2 regions of the Ancylobacter sp. SL191 genome follow, and region 2 is predicted to be linked to the other one. Evidence: predicted binding sites of a transcription regulator. Region 2 holds the regulator's gene; the other holds the start of a gene.

Region 1 (5,449 bases), 1.9 Mb from region 2:
CGGAGGAGAATGCCGCCCGCCTCGCTGGCCAGCTCACAGAGGCCGGCGCGCGGCTCGACCACCGCACGCTTCCCGTCGGCCATGGCCTGTCGCAGGCCGACCTGACGCTCGCCCGCGACTGGCTCGCCGCTCTCGGCAAACCGCGCGCCTGACACGATCCGGCGGTTCCCCACGGAACCGCCGGCCTTCCCGCGCATTGCCGCCACGGCGCGCGTGCATCACCATCGCACCGCGCCGTGGCGCTTTGCGGGAGGGATGGCCATGCGGTGGGAAGATTTCCGGCGCAGCAGCAATGTGGAAGACCGGCGCGGGGGCGGCGGCGGATTTCGCGGCGGCTTGCCGGGCGGGCGTGGCGGGCTCGGCATTGGCGGGCTGATCATTGTCGGCCTCATCGCCTGGGCCACCGGCATCAACCCGGCCGTGCTGATCGGCGGCGCGGAAATCCTCATGGGGGGCGGCGAGACGAGCCAGAGCGCGCCGCAGCAGCCATCTGCGAGCCGCACCCCGCCCAAGGATCAGGAAGGTCAGTTCGTCAGCGCCGTGCTCGCCCAGACCGAGGATGTGTGGACCCAGCAGTTCAAGGCGCAGGGCCAGACCTACCGCCCGCCCGGCCTCGTGCTGTTCACCGGCGGCACCCGCTCGGCCTGCGGCACGGCCCAGTCGGCGATGGGCCCGTTCTACTGCCCGACCGACCGGAAGGTGTATATCGACCTCGCCTTCTTCGAGGAGATGAAGCGCCGCTTCCGCGCGCCCGGCGATTTCGCGCAGGCCTATGTCATCGCCCATGAGGTCGGCCATCACGTCGAGAACCAGCTCGGCATTCTCGCGCAGGTGCAGCAGCGCCAGCGCCAGGTCTCGCGCACTGAAGCGAACGCGCTCTCCGTCCGCGTCGAGCTGATGGCCGACTGCCTCGCCGGCGTGTGGGCGCATCACGCGAACGCACAGTGGCGCATTCTTGAGGACGGCGATATTGAGGAGGCGCTGAACGCCGCTTCCGCCATCGGCGATGACCGGTTGCAGAAACAGGCGCGGGGCTATGCCGTGCCCGACAGCTTTACCCACGGCACCTCCGCCCAGCGCACGCGCTGGTTCAAGCGGGGACTGGACACCGGCTCGATGAAGCAGTGCAACGCCTTCGACAGCCGCAGCATCTGAGGATCAGGCCGCATGAGCGCCGCGAGCGAGACGTCCGACAAGGCCCTTTCCGAGAAAGCCTTCATCCCGCTCGCCATCGCGGTGCTCACCATCTCCGATACCCGCACGCTGGCCGATGACCGCTCGGGCAACACGCTGGTGGAGCGGCTGGAGGGTGCCGGCCATCGCCTCGCCGCCCGGTCCATCGTGACGGATGACGTAGAAGCCATTCGCGGGCGGGTAGCGGCGTGGATCGCCGATCCGGCCATCGACGTGGTCATCACCACCGGCGGCACCGGCTTCACCGGCCGCGATGTGACGCCGGAGGCGGTGGAACCCTTGTTCGAGAAGCGCATGGAGGGTTTCTCGACCGTGTTCCACATGATCTCCTTCCAGAAGATCGGCACCTCGACGCTGCAAAGCCGCGCCACCGCCGGCACGGCGAACGCGACCTACATCTTCTGCCTGCCCGGCTCGCCCGGCGCCTGCCGCGATGGCTGGGACGGTATCCTCGCCCAGCAGCTCGACATCCGTCACAAGCCCTGCAATTTCGTGGAAATCCTGCCCCGGCTCGACGAGCACCTGAAGCGCGGCAAGCTGCGCGCCTCCTGAGACCTGGCGGGAGGCTCAGCCTTCCGGCAGCAGCATCTGCGAGCGCAGCAGCACCAGCCTTCCGCGCCCGATGCGGGCGGCGAGCCGGCGCGGGGACTGCCCGCCCGCCTCATGACCGCCCAGCGCTTCATAGAAGCGGCGATGGATCAGCAGCCCCTGCTCGGGCCGCGCCCGGCCGGTCAGCGCATAGCGCGCCACCGCCGCCGCTTCCTTCAGCCGGGGGGCGACGCCGAACCCGTCCAGTGCCAAGCGGAAGGTCGCCGCGCGACGGTCCAGCGCGCCCATGCGCTCGACCTGGTCGATGAAGCCGCGCACCTCGCGCGTCCAGCCTTCCTGAGCAAGGCCCGCCGGCTGGAGGAACATCAGCCAGGGCATGCGCGCCGTCGCCGCGCCGAGGCGCAGGCGTGCCCCGAGATCGGCCGGGCCGCGCAGATATTCGCAGCCTGCCGCGTCCGCGATCTCCGCCACATCCGCCGATTCGCGCCCATCCACCAGCAGAACCTCGCGCACCACGCCGGCGGCGGCGCCCGGTACCAGCGCGGCGAGGGTCGGGATGAGGAAACTGGCGGTTTCGGTCGTGGGAATGACGATCGAGATCACGCGGCAGAGCACCTCGACGGAACGCGCTATGGATTGGCGCATAAGGGTTTTGGGCGAGCGACGTTCTGCCTATAGCACCACATCCGGGGCGTATAGCGCCCTCCGTCACTTTTCGACATATGTTCTTGATATGTTCTCATGAGGAGACTAAAAATCACCCATGGAACAGCGCACCTCCTCCCCCTCTCCGGACCGTCCTGCCGCGGTTACCGCCGGCGCGCCGCCCGCGCGCAAGTCCCGCGCCACGCCGCGTCATCTCGGGCGGCTGGTGGAGGAGCGCGAGGCCGCTGAGCGCGCCGCCTGCGAGGCGGCGGGGCGCGACCTCACCGGCCTTTCCGAGATCGACATTGCGCCTCCCGTGCCGCCGCAGGCCCGCTTTGTCGAGGGCGAGCGCCGGCGCGGACGCGGCGCGCTCTCCAACGCTGCCGGCCGCTTCGAGCCGACGGCGCGCGAAGCCTTCGACGATGGCTGGCAGAGCCTCGATGATCTGCCGGCCTTCCGCACCAGCGTGACGGTGGAAAAGCCGCGCACCATCATCACCCGCAATGATTCGCCCGATGTCGGCTTTGATCGCTCGATCAACCCCTATCGCGGCTGCGAGCATGGCTGCGTCTACTGCTTCGCCCGGCCGACCCATGCCTATCAGGGCCTGTCCGCTGGGCTCGATTTCGAGACCAAGCTGTTCGCCAAGCCCGACGCCCCCGAGTTGCTGGCCAAGGAACTGGCGAAGCCCGGCTATGAGCCGCGCACCATCGCGCTCGGCATCAACACCGACGGCTATCAGCCCATCGAGAAGGAATGGCGCCTCACCCGCCGCATCCTCGAAGTGCTCCGCGATTTCGGCCATCCGGTCGGCATTGTCACGAAATCGGCGCTGGTGCTGCGCGATCTAGACATTCTCGCGCCCATGGCCGAGCGCGGGCTGGTCAAGGTCGCGCTGTCCATCACCACGCTCGACCACAAGCTCGCCCGCATCATGGAGCCGCGCGCCGCCACGCCGCAGCGGCGCCTCGAGGCGGTGCGCCGGCTCAGCGAGGCGGGGGTGCCGACGGCTGTTCTGGTCGCGCCGGTCATTCCCGCCGTGACCGACGCGGAGATGGAGCGCATCCTCGACGCCGCGGTGGCGGCGGGCGCGCAGGAGGCCGGCTATGTCATGCTGCGCGTGCCGCTGGAAATCCGTGACCTGTTCAAGGAATGGCTGCTCGCCCATTTCCCGGATCGCTACCGTCATGTGCTGTCGCTGCTCAAGGAACTGCATGGCGGCAAGGAATATGACTCCGCCTTTGGCCAGCGCATGACCGGCAGCGGGCCCTATGCCTGGACGCTCGCCCGCCGCTTCGAGATCGCCAGCGAGCGGCTCGGCCTCAACCGGCGCCATCTGCGGCTGACCACGCGCCATTTCCACCGCCCGCCGCAGAAGGGCGAGCAATTGTCGCTATTCGGAGAGAGCGCATGATCGGCGCGGCGATGCAGGGGCTGAAGGTCGCCGCGCTCAAGGCGACCGAGGGCGCCACGGTGGGGGCGGGCACGGCGCGTGCCGTGCCGCCGCTGGCGCTCTCGCTGGTGACGCTGGGCGTCGCCGAGCTCGCTCGCGCCATCGCCTTCTATGAGGCGCTGGGGCTCGAGCGCCGGGTGCGGCAGGCCGAGGGCGTCGCCTTTTTCGCCTGCGGCACGGTGGTGCTCTCGCTCTACCCGCGCCACGAGCTTGCCACCGATGCCGGCATGATCGCTGGCCGGGCCGGTCAGTTCGGCGGCGTGGTGCTGGCCTGCAACCGGGCGAGCCGCGCCGAGGTGGACACGACGCTGATCCGCGCGGTGGCCGCCGGCGGGCGGGCGCTGCGCCCCGCGCAGGCGACCTTCTGGGGCGGCTATGCCGGCTATGTCGCCGACCCCGACGGCCATCCCTGGGAGATCGCCCACAATACCGGCTTCGCCCTCGGCCCCGACGGACGGCTCACCTTGCCGGAGTAGGGGCCCGATGTTGAAAAAGGCCGGGCACGTGGGGCGCCTCGCGCCCTGATATCGACCGTCACGCCCGCCCTCATGCCCGGGCTTGACCCGGGCATCCAGCCTTGCCGCAGTCGCGCGTGGCGCTGGGTTTTGGATCCCCGGGTCAAGCCCGGGGATGAGGGGAGGTAAAGGCCGGGGCGGCTAAATCCCCGAGAGGCTCATGCAGCTTCCAAATAAGCCAACGCGGCGGGCTACCCCGCCGCGGCCTCGCATTCAGGGCGGGTTGGCGCCGCCGGGCCTCATGGCTGCGGCGGCGCGGCCCCGTGGCGTCACTGCGCCAGCAGCGGGGCGAGTTCCTTGTCGAGCTCTTCCGGGCTCATCGCGCCGGAGACCTTCTTGCCGTTGATGAAGAAGGTCGGCGTCGAATCGATGCCGAAATCCTTCGCCCCGCGCTCGGCGATCTTGTTGATGTTGTCGGCCAGCGCCTGGTCGGAGAGGCAGGCGTTGAACTGCTGCTCGGTCATGCCGCTCTGCTTGGCGATGGCGAGCAGGGCCTGCGCCGGGTTGTTGGTGAAGGCCCAGTTCTTCTGGGTCTCGAACAGCGTGTCGGTCATCGGGTAGTACTTCCCGTCGCCGGCGCAGCGCGCGAGCATGAAGGCGGCCTTGGCGACGATGTCGAGCGGGAATTCGCGCAGGATGAACTTCACCTTGCCGGTGTCGATGTATTTCTCCTTGAGCACCGGATAGGTGGTCTCGTGGAAATGCGCGCAGTGGCCGCAGGTCATCGAGGCGTATTCGACGATGGTCACCGGCGCGTCGGCCTTGCCGAGCACGTTGTCGGGCAGGGCGCCCGGCGCCATAAGCTGCGCCATGTCGACGGTCTGCGCTTCGGCGCGCCCGATGAAGGAGAAGCGCTCGGCGCCGAGGCTTTCCGGGCTCGCCAGCGCCACCAGCGCGGCGGCGGTGAGGGCGGCGGCACCCAACCCTTCGAGGAGGCGGCGGCGATCGATCATGGATGGTCTCCGAGGGGAAGGCCGGCCCTCTCGGCCAGCGTTGAGCTCTAGCGCCTACAGGCAGCGCGCGATCATGGCAACGGTACGGCAGGCAGGCGCCTTGTCACCGCTGCGTGAAGATTGGCCGCACCCCCGGCGCC
Region 2 (5,449 bases):
CGACGTGCCGTCCTCCAGCGTTACCGTGGCGATGCCAAGCGGCGCAGGGATGCCCGCCACCAGCCGCCCAAAGGCGGCTTCCGGCAGCGCCCAGACCTCACAGGCAATGCGCCCGCCGGAACCCGCGCCCCCGCGCAGCAGGCCGGGCCGGCGCACCCGGCCCTCCGGCAGAAGGAAGAGACGATAATCCGGGCTTGTGCGCGCCTCGCGGATGAACAACCCGCCGGTCTCGACCAGCTCGCCATTGAGCGGCAGGCCGGACAGATGCGCCCCGAACAGGGCGACCGCCACATAGCCGGGCGCCGGGGCGGGCATGGCGGTGGAGGCGGCAGGATGAGCGGCTCCGGTCGCGCCGAGCGTCAGCCCGGTGTCGCGATGGAAGGCAGCGCCGAGCGCGGCGAGATGGGCGTCCTGCCCCGCCGGCGCCAGCAGGGTGATGCCCGCCGGCGCGCCATCCGCGCGAATCTCCGCCGGCACGGCGAGGCCGCACATATCGAGCAGGTTGACGAAATTGGTGTAGACGCCGAGCTGGCTGTTGCAGCGCACCGGCTCGGCCTGCATCTGCGCGACGGTGAAGACCGTCGGCATGGTCGGCACCATCAGGGCGTCGATGCCGGCAAGCGCCGCCCGCACCTGCGCCTTAAGCTCCGCCAGCCGGTACTGCCCACGAAATGCCTCGACGGCGCTGAAATGGCGGCCCTGCTCGATGATGCCGGCGACCACCGGATGCACCGAGGCCGGCCGCGATTCGAGAAAGGCGCCGACCGCCGCGTAGCGCTCCGCCACCCACGGCCCCTCATAAAGCAGCCGCGCCGTCTCGAAGAACGGTGTGAGGTCGATCTCGACCAGCCGCGCCCCCAGCCGCGCCATGCGCTCGGCGGCGCGGCGGAACCCCGCCTCCGAGGCGCGGTCACCGAAGGTCACGAGATCCTGCGCGCGCGGCACGGCGAGCGTCGGCCCGGCCGGAAAACCGGCGAGCCCCCCCAGCGGCAAGACGCGCGAATAAGGATCATCCTCGTCCGGCCCGGCCATCACCGATGTCGCCAGCAGCGCGTCTTCCACCGTGAGCGCGAAGACCGACACGCAGTCCAGCGAGCGGCAAGCGGGCACGACGCCGCGCGTCGAGACAAGGCCGAGACTGGGCTTCAGACCGACAATATTGTTCAGCCCCGCTGGCACGCGGCCGGACCCCGCCGTGTCCGTCCCCAGCGCAAAGGCCACGAGCCCCGCCGCGACCGCAACCGCCGAGCCGGAGCTCGACCCGCCCGGCACCAGATCATCGCGCACGGGATTTCGCGGCGTGCCATAGGGTGAGCGCGTGCCGTTGAGCCCGGTGGCGAACTGGTCGAGATTGGTCTTGCCGAGGATGATCGCCCCCGCCCGGCGCAGCCGCGCCACCGCCGCCGCGTCGCGCGTGGCTGGATAGGCATAGTCCGGGCAGGCACAGGTGGTCGGCAGGCCGGCGACGTCGATGTTGTCCTTCACCGCGAAGGGCACGCCGTAGAGCGGCATCTGGGCGGGGTCGGCGCCCTCCAGCCGCGCGAGCTGGGTCGTGATGCCGGCATCGTCGACCAGCGCCGTGAACACCGCCGGATCGCCATGCGCCACGATAAGTGCCCGCGCCCGCGCCACCGTTTCCGCCGGCCGGGCCCGCCCCGCGCGGTGGGCGGCGACAATGTCAGCTATGGTTCCGATCACGACTCGCGCCTTTCGTGCTGCACGCAGGACTATGCATAGGCATTAGGCAATATCTGGGCCATTGCATACAGATAACCGACCTGTCTGTCGCGCGCCAGAGTTGCGGCAGGGCGAGAATTCCCCGTTGTGGAACACACAAAGAACGGATAGTGTTTGTTCGTGATTTGTTTCGCTTAACGGCCCTCGGGCGCCCTACAGACGGATCGGGATCGATGCTCACCCGCAAACAGCACGAGCTGCTGCTCTTCATCGACGAACGCCTGAAAAGGGACGGCGTGCCCCCCTCCTTCGAGGAAATGAAGGAGGCGCTGGACCTGCGGTCGAAATCGGGCATTCACCGCCTGATCACGGCGCTGGAAGAGCGCGGCTTCATCCGCCGCCTGCCCAACCGGGCACGCGCGCTCGAAGTACTCCGCCTGCCGGAAGACGCGCAGTCCCGCCCCGCGCGCGCCGCCTTTGCGCCGAATGTCATCGAGGGCAGCCTTGGGCGGGTGAAGCTTCCCTCTGCCGCTGTGGAGGAGGATTCCCGGCGCCCGGTGGCCATCCCCATTGTCGGCCGCATCGCCGCCGGCTCACCCATCTCCGCCATCCAGTCGCCCGACAGCACGATCAACATGCCGCCGGAAATGCTCTCGGGCGGCGAGCATTTCGCCCTTGAGGTGCGCGGTGATTCGATGATCGAGGCCGGCATCTTCGACGGTGATCTCGCGCTGATCCGCAAATCCGATACCGCCAGCACCGGCGATATCGTGGTGGCGCTGATCGATGATGAGGACGCCACGCTGAAACGCCTGCGCCGTAAAGGCGCCTCCATCGCGCTGGAGGCCGCCAATCCGGCTTATGAGACCCGCATCTTCGGCCCCGACCGGGTGCAGATCCAGGGCCGTCTCGTCGCGCTGTTCCGGCGCTACTGAGCGGGAACGGCCGCGTTTCCGGGAGCGGCTCGTGGACCGGCATCGACCGGCTCGTCGCGTCTCACCGGCGTGGAGGCAGTGCCGCTGGCAGCCACGGCCGGGCGCCATCCGGTGGGCGGGAGTCGATCACCCGCCAGAGGACCTTTGGTCTCGGTTCGTGTGGTGGTGCGGTAGGCCGTTCAGGTGCCGTCGCCAGAGGTGACGGTGGCCGGAGAACGGGCGCGTACGGCTGGGGCCGATGCGAACCGATCGCGCCGGGTGCGGTCGGCGACGCGGCTGAAGACGCCATCGCTCCAGATAGTACGTCGTCAGGCGGCATAGTGGTGGAGAGTGGCGTGGCGCTCTCGTTCACGTTCGGGAGTGGCGCCTCCGTGCGACGGGATATGCGATCATCAGGCAGCGCAGGGTTGGCCGCATCGGTGGGGGCACTCGCCGGCGCGCTGCCGGGGGCGCCCCCTTGAGGAGTGCCTCTGGCGCGAGCGTCGACAGAGGCACGCACTCCGCTCTCCGCTGCGCTCTGCGGCGAAGGATGCTGCGTCTGCTCGACCATGCTGCGCGCCAGAATGTGAGCCGTCGTCTCCGCCGGTCCCTCAACGGGAGCGCCGCCCCCCCCGCGCGGGCCACCATCTTCATCGTCAGTGATACCATCTTCGGCATCAGCAAGGCCGGTGAGCCCGGCCATTGCCGCGGGTTCCGGCCCGACCTCATCGCGGTACAGCGCCAGCGCCGAGGTCTGCCGTCGTGGATCGATGCGCAGCACCTGCGCCGCGCAGTCATGGGGCGGCGCCTCGGTGGTGATCAGCAGCCCCACGCGCCGGCAGTCCTCCTCCAATGAGGCGCGGTGGCGCGACAAGGCGACGATCTCGCCGCCCGCCAGGCGCAGCGTACAGCCCAGCGGATCGCAGCGCGCCGCCTGCGTCAGGCTCGGATCCTCGAGGCGCGCGCGTTCGCCCTCGGCACTGAGCCATTGCTCGACGACGAAGCGGCCGGTAAGGCCGCGATCACGGTCGCCCATCAGCGCCAGTCGCCCGTCGCTCTGGCGCACCGCCACCGTCCGCCCCTCGCGGTCGACCAGTATGTCCGGCCGGTCGCGCAGCGGCGCCAGCGCGAGCCCGGCCAGCGCCAGCACGGGTGCGACGAGCATCAGCCGACTGCGCAGCAGGCAGAAGGCGGTAAGCGCTAGCGCGAACAGCACGAGGCTCGCCAGCGGCAGCGCCGGCAGGCCGCGATCAGCACCGGGCACGGCGGCGACGGCGCGGGAGATATCGACCATCCGCCCGATGCCCCAGCCCATCACATGCCAGGCCGGCGCGTCCCAGCCGAACGGAATGAGCAGCGCCCCCGCCAACCCCGCCGGCATGATGATGAAGGAGGCGATCGGCATCGCCGCGAGATTGGCGATGAGGCTCAGCGGCGCGAGTCGCTGGAAGTGATAGGCGGCGAAGGGCGCGGTCGCGAGGCCCGCCGCCAGCGATGTCAGCACCAGAGCGGCGATATAGACCGCCGGCCGGTGCAGCCAGCCAAGCCGCGCGCCCGGCAGTTCCGCCACCTGCCGCCCCCATCGCGCATAGGCGGCGACCAGCGCCAGCGTCGCGGCAAAGGACATCTGCGCGCCGGGATCGAGCACCGCCCAAGGGGTAAGCGCCAGAACCAGCAGGGCGGCGACCGCCAGGGTGCGCAGCGTCAGCGCGGGCCGGCCGAGAGCGACGCCGGCGAGCACGATCAGCGTCATCAGATAGGCGCGCTGCGTCGCCACTTCGCCGCCGGACAGCACGAGATAGAAGGTCGCCGCCAGCGCGGCCGGCACCGCCGCCCAGTTCTTGATGGGGTAGCGCAGCGCCAGTGCCGGCGAGAGCGCGAGCAGCGCCCGCACCAGAAAGAACATGCCCGTCGCCACCAGCGCCATGTGCAGGCCGGAGATGGACAGAACATGCGAGAGGCCAGCCACCCGCATGCTCTCCTCGATACTCTCCGGCACCCCGTCGCGCAGCCCCGTCACCAGCGCAACGGCGATGGCCGCATCGCCCTGCATCGGCGCCGATGCGCCCGGCGGGAGCAGCGCCGCGCGGATACGCTCGGCAATCGTCGCGCGCGTCGCCGCGAGCCAGGCGCTGACGGCGAGCCCTGCCGGCGGTTCGGCAGTCGTGGGAGCGACCGTCACCTTGCCCAACGCGAAACCGGTGGCGCCAATCCCCTCCAGCCAAGCCAGCCGGCCGAAATCGAAACCGCCGGGATAGGCCGGACCGGGCGGCGGGGCGAGGCTCGCCCGCAGCGCCACATGGGCGCCGACGTCGGGCGGGGAACGGCTCGTCAGCGTCACCCGCACCCGCCGCGGCGCGGTCTCGCCGTTATACTCGCCCCGCCCCTCGAACCGCGTGAGCGCGAGGGTGATGCGGCTGCCGCGCGCCCGCTGCTCCGCCGCCTCGACGAAGCCGGCAATCTCCACCCCGTCGACCGCGCGTTGCAGCACCGGATGGGCGATGCGCTGCACCTGCAGGCTGGCGGTGGCGAAGCCGGCGGCGAGGGTCGCCAGCAGGGCCAGCAGATGGAAGGCCAGCGGGCGCTCGCGCGCCAGCAGGGTGAGCACGGTGAGGGCGACAGCGGGGATCAGGCCCGCATAGGGCCAGGGTTCGCTTGGCGCACCGAAATAGAGCGCGATGCCGGCCGCGAACATGACCGGCAGGAACAGGAAGAAGCGCCGCTCGTCGACCTCCAGCGCGAGTGCCGCGCCCAGCGCCTCCATGAGCCGTCCGGTGATCCCCGGCAGGTGGATGAGGCTGCCGCGCGCGCCACGCGGCACGCCGAGGGCGATGGCTCGCGCCCGCCCGCGCCGCCTC

The links. The regulator LexA, encoded in region 2, represses DNA repair genes until DNA is damaged. The targets are predictions, from matches to a motif close to TGTTCNNNNTGTGTTCNG.
Region 1: a site for LexA is predicted at 2,467-2,484, ahead of OU996_RS01630 (PA0069 family radical SAM protein). Genes of this name have one in related genera too.

What each region holds. Positions count from the first base shown of each region.
Region 1 is NZ_CP113056.1:357,152-362,600, reverse strand. It holds gene OU996_RS01650 (alpha/beta hydrolase) at 1-152, shown strand, start outside; gene OU996_RS01645 (neutral zinc metallopeptidase) at 262-1,155, shown strand; gene moaB (molybdenum cofactor biosynthesis protein B) at 1,168-1,746, shown strand; gene OU996_RS01635 (glycosyl transferase) at 1,762-2,388, opposite strand; gene OU996_RS01630 (PA0069 family radical SAM protein) at 2,507-3,802, shown strand; gene OU996_RS01625 (VOC family protein) at 3,799-4,317, shown strand; gene OU996_RS01620 (DsbA family protein) at 4,626-5,309, opposite strand; gene OU996_RS01615 (DUF721 domain-containing protein) at 5,413-5,449, opposite strand, start outside.
Region 2 is NZ_CP113056.1:3,149,955-3,155,403, reverse strand. It holds gene atzF (allophanate hydrolase) at 1-1,698, opposite strand, end outside; gene lexA (transcriptional repressor LexA) at 1,911-2,612, shown strand; gene OU996_RS14275 (ComEC/Rec2 family competence protein) at 2,674-5,412, opposite strand.